Regions from separate parts of the Streptomyces sp. NPDC059874 genome, predicted to be linked through region 2. Evidence: predicted binding sites of a transcription regulator. Region 2 holds the regulator's gene; each other region holds the start of a gene.

Region 1 (3,256 bases), on a different contig from region 2:
CTCGGCCTCTTCCTCCGCCGGCTTCTCGACGACCAGGGTCTCGGTCGTGAGCAGCAGGGAGGCGATGGAAGCGGCGTTCTCCAGCGCGGAGCGGGTGACCTTCACCGGGTCGATGACGCCGGCCTTGACCAGGTCGCCGTACTCGCCGGAAGCGGCGTTGAAGCCCTGGCCCTTGTCGAGCTCGGCGACCTTCGAGGTGATGACGTAACCCTCGAGGCCGGCGTTCTCGGCGATCCAGCGCAGCGGCTCGACGGCGGCGCGGCGCACGACCGCGACACCGGTGGCCTCGTCGCCGGACAGGCCCAGGTTGCCTTCCAGCACCTTCACGGCGTGAACGAGCGCGGAGCCACCGCCGGAGACGATGCCCTCCTCGACCGCGGCGCGGGTCGCCGAGATGGCGTCCTCGAGGCGGTGCTTCTTCTCCTTGAGCTCCACCTCGGTGGCGGCGCCGACCTTGATGACGCAGACGCCACCGGCGAGCTTCGCCAGGCGCTCCTGCAGCTTCTCGCGGTCCCAGTCCGAGTCGGTGGACTCGATCTCGGCCTTGATCTGGTTGACGCGGCCGAGGACCTCGTCGGAGCTGCCGCCACCGTCGACGATGGTGGTGTCGTCCTTGGAGATGGTCACGCGGCGGGCGGTGCCCAGCACGTCCAGACCGGCCTGGTCGAGCTTGAGGCCGACCTCCTCGGCGATGACGGTGGCACCGGTGAGGGTGGCCATGTCCTGGAGCATCGCCTTGCGACGGTCACCGAAGCCGGGGGCCTTGACGGCGACCGCGTTGAAGGTGCCGCGGATCTTGTTGACGACGAGGGTGGAGAGCGCCTCGCCCTCGACGTCCTCGGCGATGATCAGCAGCGGGCGGGAGCCGCCGGCCTGGATGACCTTCTCCAGCAGGGGCAGGAGGTCCTGGATCGACGAGATCTTGCCCTGGTTGATCAGGATGTACGGGTCGTCGAGGACGGCCTCCATACGCTCCTGGTCGGAGACCATGTACGGGGAGAGGTAGCCCTTGTCGAAGGCCATGCCCTCGGTGAACTCCAGCTCCAGGCCGAAGGTGTTGGACTCCTCGACGGTGATGACACCGTCCTTGCCGACCTTGTCCATCGCCTCGGCGATGAGCTCGCCGACCTGCTGGTCCTGCGCGGAGAGCGCGGCCACGGCGGCGATGTCGGACTTGTCCTCGATCGGGCGGGCGGTCGCGAGGAGCTCCTCGGACACGGCCTTGACCGCGGCGTCGATGCCCTTCTTCAGGGCGGCCGGGGAGGCACCGGCGGCGACGTTGCGCAGACCCTCGCGGACCAGCGCCTGGGCCAGCACGGTGGCGGTGGTGGTGCCGTCACCCGCGATGTCGTTGGTCTTGGTCGCCACCTCCTTCACGAGCTGCGCGCCCAGGTTCTCGTACGGGTCGTCCAGCTCGACCTCGCGAGCGATGGTGACACCGTCGTTGGTGATGGTGGGCGCGCCGAACTTCTTGTCGATGACGACGTTGCGGCCCTTGGGGCCGATCGTCACCTTGACCGTGTCGGCAAGCTTGTTGACGCCGCGCTCGAGGGCGCGACGGGCGTCCTCGTCGAACTTCAGGATCTTCGCCATGGGAGCGGTTCAGCCCTCTCGAAAACTCGGGTTTAACGAACTGCGCCCCTCGCCGCCCGGCAATCAGCGGGGTGACCAGGGGCGCAGCTCAAAGCAGTACTGGAGAAGCGAATTACTTCTCGACGATCGCGAGCACGTCGCGAGCCGAGAGGACGAGGTACTCCTCGCCGCTGTACTTCACTTCGGTGCCGCCGTACTTGCTGTACAGCACGATGTCGCCGACGCTGACGTCCAGCGGGAGACGCTGGCCGTCCTCGAAGCGACCCGGGCCCACGGCGAGGACGACGCCCTCCTGGGGCTTCTCCTTCGCGGTGTCCGGGATGACCAGGCCGGAGGCCGTGGTCTGCTCGGCGTCGAGCGGCTGGACCACAATGCGGTCCTCAAGCGGCTTGATGGCAACCTTGGAGCTGGCGGTCGTCACGATCCGACCTCCCCCTTCGGAGATCCGGGGTTAACTGTCTGAGGTGGCGACCAGGTCGATCCGTCGTCGCGGGTGCCGGACCTGCCTGTCGCTGTGTTGGCACTCACCCGGGGCGAGTGCCAGGTGTGACACTATTCCGGCGATTAGCACTCGGTCAAGCGGAGTGCCAATTCTCGCCGTCGGGCGTTGCGCGAATCGCGCCTCCGAACCCCGAAAACCAGGGCGTACACGCGTTCGGGATCATTACGCTCGCGCCATGACCAGGACCAGTCCGGGCGGCTCGCGCGTGCGGTGGCGGCGCGCGATCCCGATCACCGTCGGCCTCGCGGCCGGGATCCACCTGCTGTCGGGCGCCGTACCGCGACTGGCGACCCAGCTGACCGGGGTGGCCGGCGCGTTCCACGCGGAGCAGTGCCGGGAGGCCCCGTACCAGGCGGGCGAACGGGCACTGACCTGTACGGGGAGCTTCACGGCGACCGACGGCTCGTTCACCCTCGGGAGCGTCGAGGTCGACACCGTGTTCGACACCCGGCCGACCGGCCCGGTGGCCGTCGCCGTCAGCGGACCGGATGCCGATACGGCCGTACGGAGGAACGTGCTGGTCTGGCTGGGCCCGGGAGCCGTCGGAGTACTGGCCCTGGCCTTCCCGATCCGGTCGGCGGCTTCGGCACTACGCACCGCGAGAACCCGCCCCCCGAACCCACCGGCGCCAAGCGGCCCGTGACCCACACCCGCCGGGCGGAACCAGCCAGATCCAGCCCCCGGGAGGCCTGAGAGCCGCACCCAGCAGGCGGCATCAGCAAAAAAATCAGCCCCGCCGGCGATTGAGGCGCGGGGTCCGGGGCGGAGCCCGGCGGTCCTGACAGCCGCACCCAGCAGCCGGCATCAGCCAAAAATCAGCCCCGCCGGCGATTGAGGCGCGGGGTCCGGGGCGGAGCCCCGGGGGCCGCGGGCGGAACCCGCCGTCCCGCCACCGGGCTAAGTACCGATACTCAGGCGGCGGACAGGCCCCCGGCGCGATACTGCGGGGCATGACGAACCAGGCGGCGCAACCGGCACGGCCACCGGCAGGACGCTCCCGCGCGCCCATGCACTGGGCGACGGACCTCATCCTGGCGCTCCTCACCGGCGCGGGCGTGGCCGTGATGCTCGTCGTAGGCGTCCTCTACGCCGCCGTCGAGGAGTTCGGCCTCCTCGCACCCACCACCAGCTCAGCCCACCAATGGCAGGGCATCCCCCGCA
Region 2 (3,256 bases):
ACCACGCCCTCGATGCGCAGGTCGTCGCCCCAGACCTTCTCGACCAGCTCCGCGTCGTGCCGGCCCTCCACGTAGATGCGCCCGGCCCGCGCCACCCGGGCCCGCGCGCCCGGGACGGCGATCGAGCCCGAGGCGGTGAGGCGGGGCGCGGAGTGGCCGCGCGCGGGGCGGGTGAGGGTGACCACGGCGCCGTCCAGCAGGAAGCCCCGCGGCTCCAGGGGGAAGACGCGGCGCTTGCCGAATCGGTCCTCCAGGGTCACCGTGCCCGCCTCGCAGGACACCACCGCGCCGCAGAAGTCCGTACCGGCCACCTCGACCACCAGGTCCGGTTCCGCCGCCACCTCCGGCACCGCCTTCGGGCGCTTCCACTGGGGGGTCAGGTCGGGGGAGTACTCGCGCATCCGGCCGAGCGTAGGAGAGGCGCGCCGATCATGCCTACGACACGCCGAAACGGGCGGCCAGTGTGGCGCGTTGCGCACGTACGAACCCCGCGTCGACCACCGCTCCGTGACCCGGCACGTACAGCGCGTCGTCCCCGCCCAGCGACAGCAGCCGGTCCAGGGCGGCGGGCCACTGCGCCGGGATCGCGTCCCGGCCCGCCTGGGGGTCGCCGGACTCCTCCACCAGGTCCCCGCAGAACACCACTTCGTCCTCGCCCGGCACGAAGACGGCCAGATCGTGCCCGGTGTGCCCCGGCCCCACGTTCGCCAGCAGCACCTGCACGCCGCCCAGGTCCAGCGTCCACTCGCCCGACACCGGGTGGCGCGGCAGCACCAGCTGCTCGACGGCCTCGGCCGCCTCGGTCTCCGCCAGCCCGTGCCGCACCGCGCTCGCGCGCAGCTGCTCCCGGCCCGTCGACAGCACGGCGGCCAGACCCACCGCCCCGTACACCTCGGCCCCGGAGAAGGCGGCGGCCCCCAGCACGTGGTCGAAATGTCCGTGGGTGAATGCGATATGGGTCACGCGGCGGTCCGTCAGCCGTTCCACCTGCTCCCGCAGCTCGACCCCCTCCCGCAGGCTGGAACCCGGGTCGACGAGAAGCATCGAGTCGTCGCCCACCACCAGTCCCACGGTGCAATCCCACACCGGCAGGCGTCTGCGGCCGGCCCGTCCGGTCAGCCGTTCCCAGCCCGCCTCTTCCCAACGCACATCCATGCGGCGACGCTACCCTGGCGGGCCTCCCTTGCCAGGGTCTTACTACCCGGCCGTACACTGAGCGGGGGATCTCTGGCACTCGAACGCCCAGAGTGCCAACGAACAGGGCAACGGACCACAGCCGGAGGTGTGCGCGATGCTCAGCGAACGCAGACTCGAAGTGCTGCGCGCCATCGTCCAGGACTACGTCGGGACGGAGGAGCCGGTCGGCTCCAAGGCGCTCACCGAGCGGCACCGCCTCGGGGTCTCGCCTGCCACCGTGCGCAACGACATGGCCGTGCTGGAGGACGAGGGCTACATCGCCCAGCCCCACACCAGCGCCGGCCGGATCCCCACCGACAAGGGCTACCGGCTCTTCGTCGACAAGCTGGCGGGGGTCAAACCGCTGTCGAGCCCCGAGCGGCGGGCCATCCAGAACTTCCTCGACGGCGCCGTCGACCTCGACGACGTCGTCGGCCGCACGGTGCGGCTCCTCGCCACGCTCACCCGGCAGGTCGCCGTCGTCCAGTACCCGAGCCTGACCCGGTCGACCGTCCGGCACGTGGAGCTGCTCTCGCTCGCTCCCGCGCGCCTGATGCTCGTACTGATCACGGACACCGGGCGCGTCGAGCAGCGGCTGATCGACTGCCAGACCCCCTTCGGCGAGGCCTCTCTCGCCGATCTGCGGGCCCGGCTCAACAGTCGGGTCGTCGGCCGTCGCTTCACCGACGTGCCCCCGCTCGTCCAGGACCTGCCCGAATCCTTCGAGGCCGAGGACCGCGCCACGGTGTCCACCGTGCTCGCGACGCTCCTCGAAACCCTGGTCGAGGAAGCCGAAGAGCGGCTGATGATCGGCGGCACCGCCAATCTCACCCGCTTCGGACACGATTTTCCCCTGACGATCAGGCCGGTGCTCGAAGCGCTGGAGGAGCAGGTCGTGCTCCTCAAGCTGCTCGGCGAGGCCAACGAGTCGGGAATGGCCGTACGGATCGGGCATGAGAATGCCTACGAGGGACTGAACTCCACGTCCGTCGTCTCGGTCGGTTACGGTTCGGGCGGCGAAGCAGTCGCCAAACTCGGCGTGGTCGGACCGACCCGCATGGACTACCCCGGAACGATGGGAGCGGTACGCGCAGTGGCACGTTACGTCGGACAGATCCTGGCGGAGTCGTAAGTGGCCACGGACTACTACGCCGTTCTCGGCGTGCGCCGCGACGCATCCCAGGATGAGATCAAGAAGGCATTCCGGCGGCTCGCGCGCGAGCTGCACCCGGATGTGAACCCCGATCCCAAGACGCAAGAGCGTTTCAAGGAGATCAACGCAGCCTACGAGGTGCTGTCGGACCCGCAGAAGAAGCAGGTCTACGACCTCGGCGGCGACCCGCTGTCCTCCTCGGGCGGCGGCGGCGCGGGCGGCTTCGGGGCGGGTGGCTTCGGCAACTTCTCCGACATCATGGACGCCTTCTTCGGCCAGTCCTCGCAGCGCGGCCCGCGCTCGCGGACCCGCCGCGGCCAGGACGCCATGATCCGCCTGGACCTGGAGTTGGACGAGGCGGCCTTCGGGACGACCAAGGACATCCAGGTCGACACGGCCGTCGTCTGCACCACCTGCTCCGGCGAGGGCGCCGCCCCCGGCACCTCGGCGCAGACGTGTGACATGTGCCGCGGCCGCGGTGAGGTCTCGCAGGTCACCCGGTCCTTCCTGGGCCAGGTCATGACCTCGCGCCCCTGCCCGCAGTGCCAGGGGTTCGGCACCGTCGTCCCGACCCCGTGCCCCGAGTGCGCGGGCGACGGCCGGGTCCGCTCCCGCCGCAGCCTCACGGTCAAGATCCCCGCCGGCGTCGAGAACGGCACCCGCATCCAGCTCGCGGGCGAGGGCGAGGTCGGCCCCGGCGGCGGCCCCGCCGGCGACCTGTACGTGGAGATCCACGAGCTGCCGCACCCGACGTTCCAGCGGCGCGGCGACGACCTGCACTGCACGGTCACCATCCCGATGACGGCGGCGGCCCTGGGCACGAAGTGCCCGCTGGAGACGCTCGACGGCATGGAGGAGATCGACATCCGGCCCGGCACCCAGTCCGGCCAGGCGATCCCGCTGCACGGGCGCGGCGTCACCCACCTG
Region 3 (3,256 bases), on a different contig from region 2:
CATCGCGCGGCGCACCGGCGGCTTCGTCGAGGACGTCAACGACGAGCAGGTCGTCGAGGCCATCAAGATCCTCGCGCAGACCGAGGGCATCTTCGCCGAGACCGCGGGCGGCGTGACCGTCGGCGTCACGAAGAAGCTCATCGAGAACGGGCAGCTCGACCCGACGCTGACGACCGTCATCCTGAACACCGGTGACGGCCTCAAGACCCTGGAGGCGGTGGCCGCGGACAGCGGTCAGACCGCCACCATCCGCCCGAGCCTGGACGCGTTCCGCGCCGCCGGCCTGGCCTGACCCTCCCCCCTGCACCCGGAAAGGCAGTAGCGCCATGAGCGTCAACGTCCGCATCCCCACCATCCTGCGCACCTACACCGGCGGCGCCGCCGAGGTGAAGGCCGAGGGCGCGACCCTGGCCGAGGTCATCGAGTCGCTGGAGCAGAACCACCCCGGCATCGCCGCGCGCGTCCTGGACGACCAGGGCAAGCTCCGTCGCTTCGTGAACGTCTACGTGAACGACGACGACGTGCGCTTCGAGGGCGGGCTGGAGGCGGCGACGCCGGACGGCGCCGGCGTCTCGATCATCCCGGCCGTCGCGGGCGGCTGCTGATCGGCTCGGAACGCTTCCGATAAACAGAATTACCCCTTCCGCTAAAAGCGGAGGGGGTAATTCTGCTTGATTGGGCGCGGTAGAGTTGGGGAAGTCCCCTCCGCTGTTCTTGCCCGCCGCATATGAACGGGTCGCGTGAGGGTCGACATCGGGTCAATGTGCAAGTGCGGTATGGGGCTTTGGCGAGATATGTCAGGCCCGAGTTGCCCTGGAATATGCCAAATTTTCACTTCATTTCAATGTATCCGGCTGTCCAGATTTCTCGTCGGATTGACCTGTTGCAGACAGCACCGGCGCGGATACATTCAGCCTCGGTCGACGCGTTCCGACGCAAGTTCTGACCCGGGACCGCGAAGTGCGTTCCTGCGCAAGGGCCAGTAATAGGGGAGTTAGGCATGGCTCAGGGCACCGTCAAGTGGTTCAACGCGGAGAAGGGCTACGGCTTCATCGCGGTCGACGGTGGTGCGGATGTGTTCGTCCACTACAGCGCCATCCAGATGGACGGGTACCGCACCCTTGAAGAGGGTCAGCGGGTCGAGTTCGAGATCTCGCAGGGCCAGAAGGGTCCGCAGGCGGACATGGTCAAGCTCGCACTCGGCTAGTCCTGGAGCGATCGACCACCGACGCGACACGTACGCGCGCACCCGCGTACGCGCATACATACGAGGGGCCCGCATCCTTGAGGAGGGATGCGGGCTCCTCGTGCGTTGCCGGGCGTCCCTTGGATCGTGGCCCGGTGTTGGCCCAAGCCGCTTGCACTCGTGGGGGTCGAGTGCTAATCATTGGCGTTAGCACTCTCCGGTTGAGAGTGCTACTGAACGAGGACCGGGTCGGTGAGGCCCGCAGGGTCCGGCGGGAAGGAACCGCCGAGCCCGCAGGCCGTCCGTCGCGGGCGCGGGCGCGGTCCAGGAGCAATCCACCGCTGTCCGGGAGGACCACTTCAGATGGCCAAGATCATTGCGTTCGACGAGGAGGCCCGCCGCGGCCTCGAGCGTGGGATGAACCAGCTCGCCGACGCCGTCAAGGTCACCCTTGGCCCCAAGGGTCGCAACGTCGTCCTTGAGAAGAAGTGGGGCGCCCCCACGATCACCAACGATGGTGTCTCCATCGCCAAGGAGATCGAGCTCGAGGACCCGTACGAGAAGATCGGCGCCGAGCTGGTCAAGGAAGTCGCCAAGAAGACGGACGACGTCGCGGGCGACGGTACGACCACCGCCACCGTGCTGGCCCAGGCGCTCGTCCGCGAGGGCCTGCGCAACGTGGCCGCCGGCGCCAACCCGATGGCCCTCAAGCGTGGTATCGAGAAGGCCGTCGAGGCCGTCTCCGCCGCCCTGCTCGCCCAGGCCAAGGATGTCGAGACCAAGGAGCAGATCGCTTCGACGGCCTCCATCTCCGCCGCCGACACCCAGATCGGCGAGCTCATCGCCGAGGCCATGGACAAGGTCGGCAAGGAAGGCGTCATCACCGTCGAGGAGTCGCAGACCTTCGGTCTGGAGCTCGAGCTCACCGAGGGCATGCGCTTCGACAAGGGCTACATCTCGGCGTACTTCGCCACCGACATGGAGCGTATGGAGTCGGCTCTCGACGACCCGTACATCCTGATCGTCAACTCCAAGATCGGCTCGGTCAAGGACCTGCTGCCGCTCCTGGAGAAGGTCATGCAGTCCGGCAAGCCGCTGCTGATCATCGCCGAGGACGTCGAGGGCGAGGCCCTGTCGACCCTGGTCGTCAACAAGATCCGCGGCACCTTCAAGTCCGTCGCCGTCAAGGCCCCGGGCTTCGGTGACCGCCGCAAGGCCATGCTCGGTGACATCGCCATCCTCACGGGCGGCACGGTCATCTCCGAGGAGGTCGGCCTCAAGCTCGAGAACGCGGGCCTGGACCTGCTGGGCCGCGCCCGCAAGGTCGTCATCACCAAGGACGAGACCACCATCGTCGACGGTGCCGGTGACAGCGACCAGGTCGCCGGTCGCGTGAACCAGATCCGCGCCGAGATCGAGAACTCCGACTCGGACTACGACCGCGAGAAGCTCCAGGAGCGCCTCGCGAAGCTGGCCGGCGGCGTGGCCGTCATCAAGGCCGGTGCCGCGACCGAGGTCGAGCTCAAGGAGCGCAAGCACCGCATCGAGGACGCCGTTCGCAACGCGAAGGCGGCCGTCGAGGAGGGCATCGTCGCCGGTGGTGGCGTGGCCCTGCTGCAGGCCTCCGCGGTCTTCGAGAAGCTGGAGCTCGAGGGTGACGAGGCGACCGGCGCCAACGCCGTGAAGCTCGCGCTGGAGGCCCCGCTGAAGCAGATCGCCGTCAACGGTGGTCTCGAAGGCGGCGTCGTCGTCGAGAAGGTGCGCAACCTTCCGATCGGTCACGGCCTGAACGCCGCGACCGGCGAGTACGTCGACATGATCGCCGAGGGCATCATCGACCCGGCGAAGGTCACCCGCTCTGCCCTGCAGAACGCGGCGTCCATCGCGGCCCTCTTCCTCACCACCGAGGCCGTCATCGCCGACAAGCCCGAGAAGGCCGGCGCGGCTGCCGGTGGCGGCATGCCGGGCGGTGACATGGACTTCTGATCCACCCCTGGCCTCCGGCCTCGGTTGATCGGCTGTTCCGTACACGTTCCGAGGGCGGCACCCCCACTGGGGGTGCCGCCCTCG

What was found. Region 2 encodes HrcA, which represses chaperone genes, less so after heat shock. Its sites were predicted from a motif close to TTNGCACTCNGNNNNNCNGAGTGCNAA; they were not measured.
Region 1: groES (co-chaperone GroES) is a predicted target of HrcA. The motif match lies at 2,158-2,184, and genes of this name have one in related genera.
Region 3: groL (chaperonin GroEL) is a predicted target of HrcA. The motif match lies at 1,358-1,384, and genes of this name have one in related genera.

Annotation. Positions count from the first base shown of each region.
Region 1 covers NZ_JBHWJY010000048.1:61,217-64,472, forward strand. Annotated here, with positions in the region: gene groL (chaperonin GroEL) at 1-1,593, opposite strand, end outside; gene groES (co-chaperone GroES) at 1,706-2,014, opposite strand; gene ACFV9H_RS25655 (hypothetical protein) at 2,271-2,738, shown strand; gene ACFV9H_RS25660 (DUF6234 family protein) at 3,046-3,256, shown strand, end outside.
Region 2 covers NZ_JBHWJY010000065.1:36,842-40,097, forward strand. Annotated here, with positions in the region: gene ACFV9H_RS29930 (DUF3097 domain-containing protein) at 1-401, opposite strand, end outside; gene ACFV9H_RS29935 (MBL fold metallo-hydrolase) at 436-1,155, opposite strand; gene hrcA (heat-inducible transcriptional repressor HrcA) at 1,292-2,308, shown strand; gene dnaJ (molecular chaperone DnaJ) at 2,309-3,256, shown strand, end outside.
Region 3 covers NZ_JBHWJY010000042.1:65,066-68,321, reverse strand. Annotated here, with positions in the region: gene thrC (threonine synthase) at 1-292, shown strand, start outside; gene ACFV9H_RS23655 (MoaD/ThiS family protein) at 327-605, shown strand; gene ACFV9H_RS23650 (cold-shock protein) at 1,001-1,207, shown strand; gene groL (chaperonin GroEL) at 1,550-3,172, shown strand; gene ACFV9H_RS23640 (hypothetical protein) at 3,245-3,256, shown strand, end outside.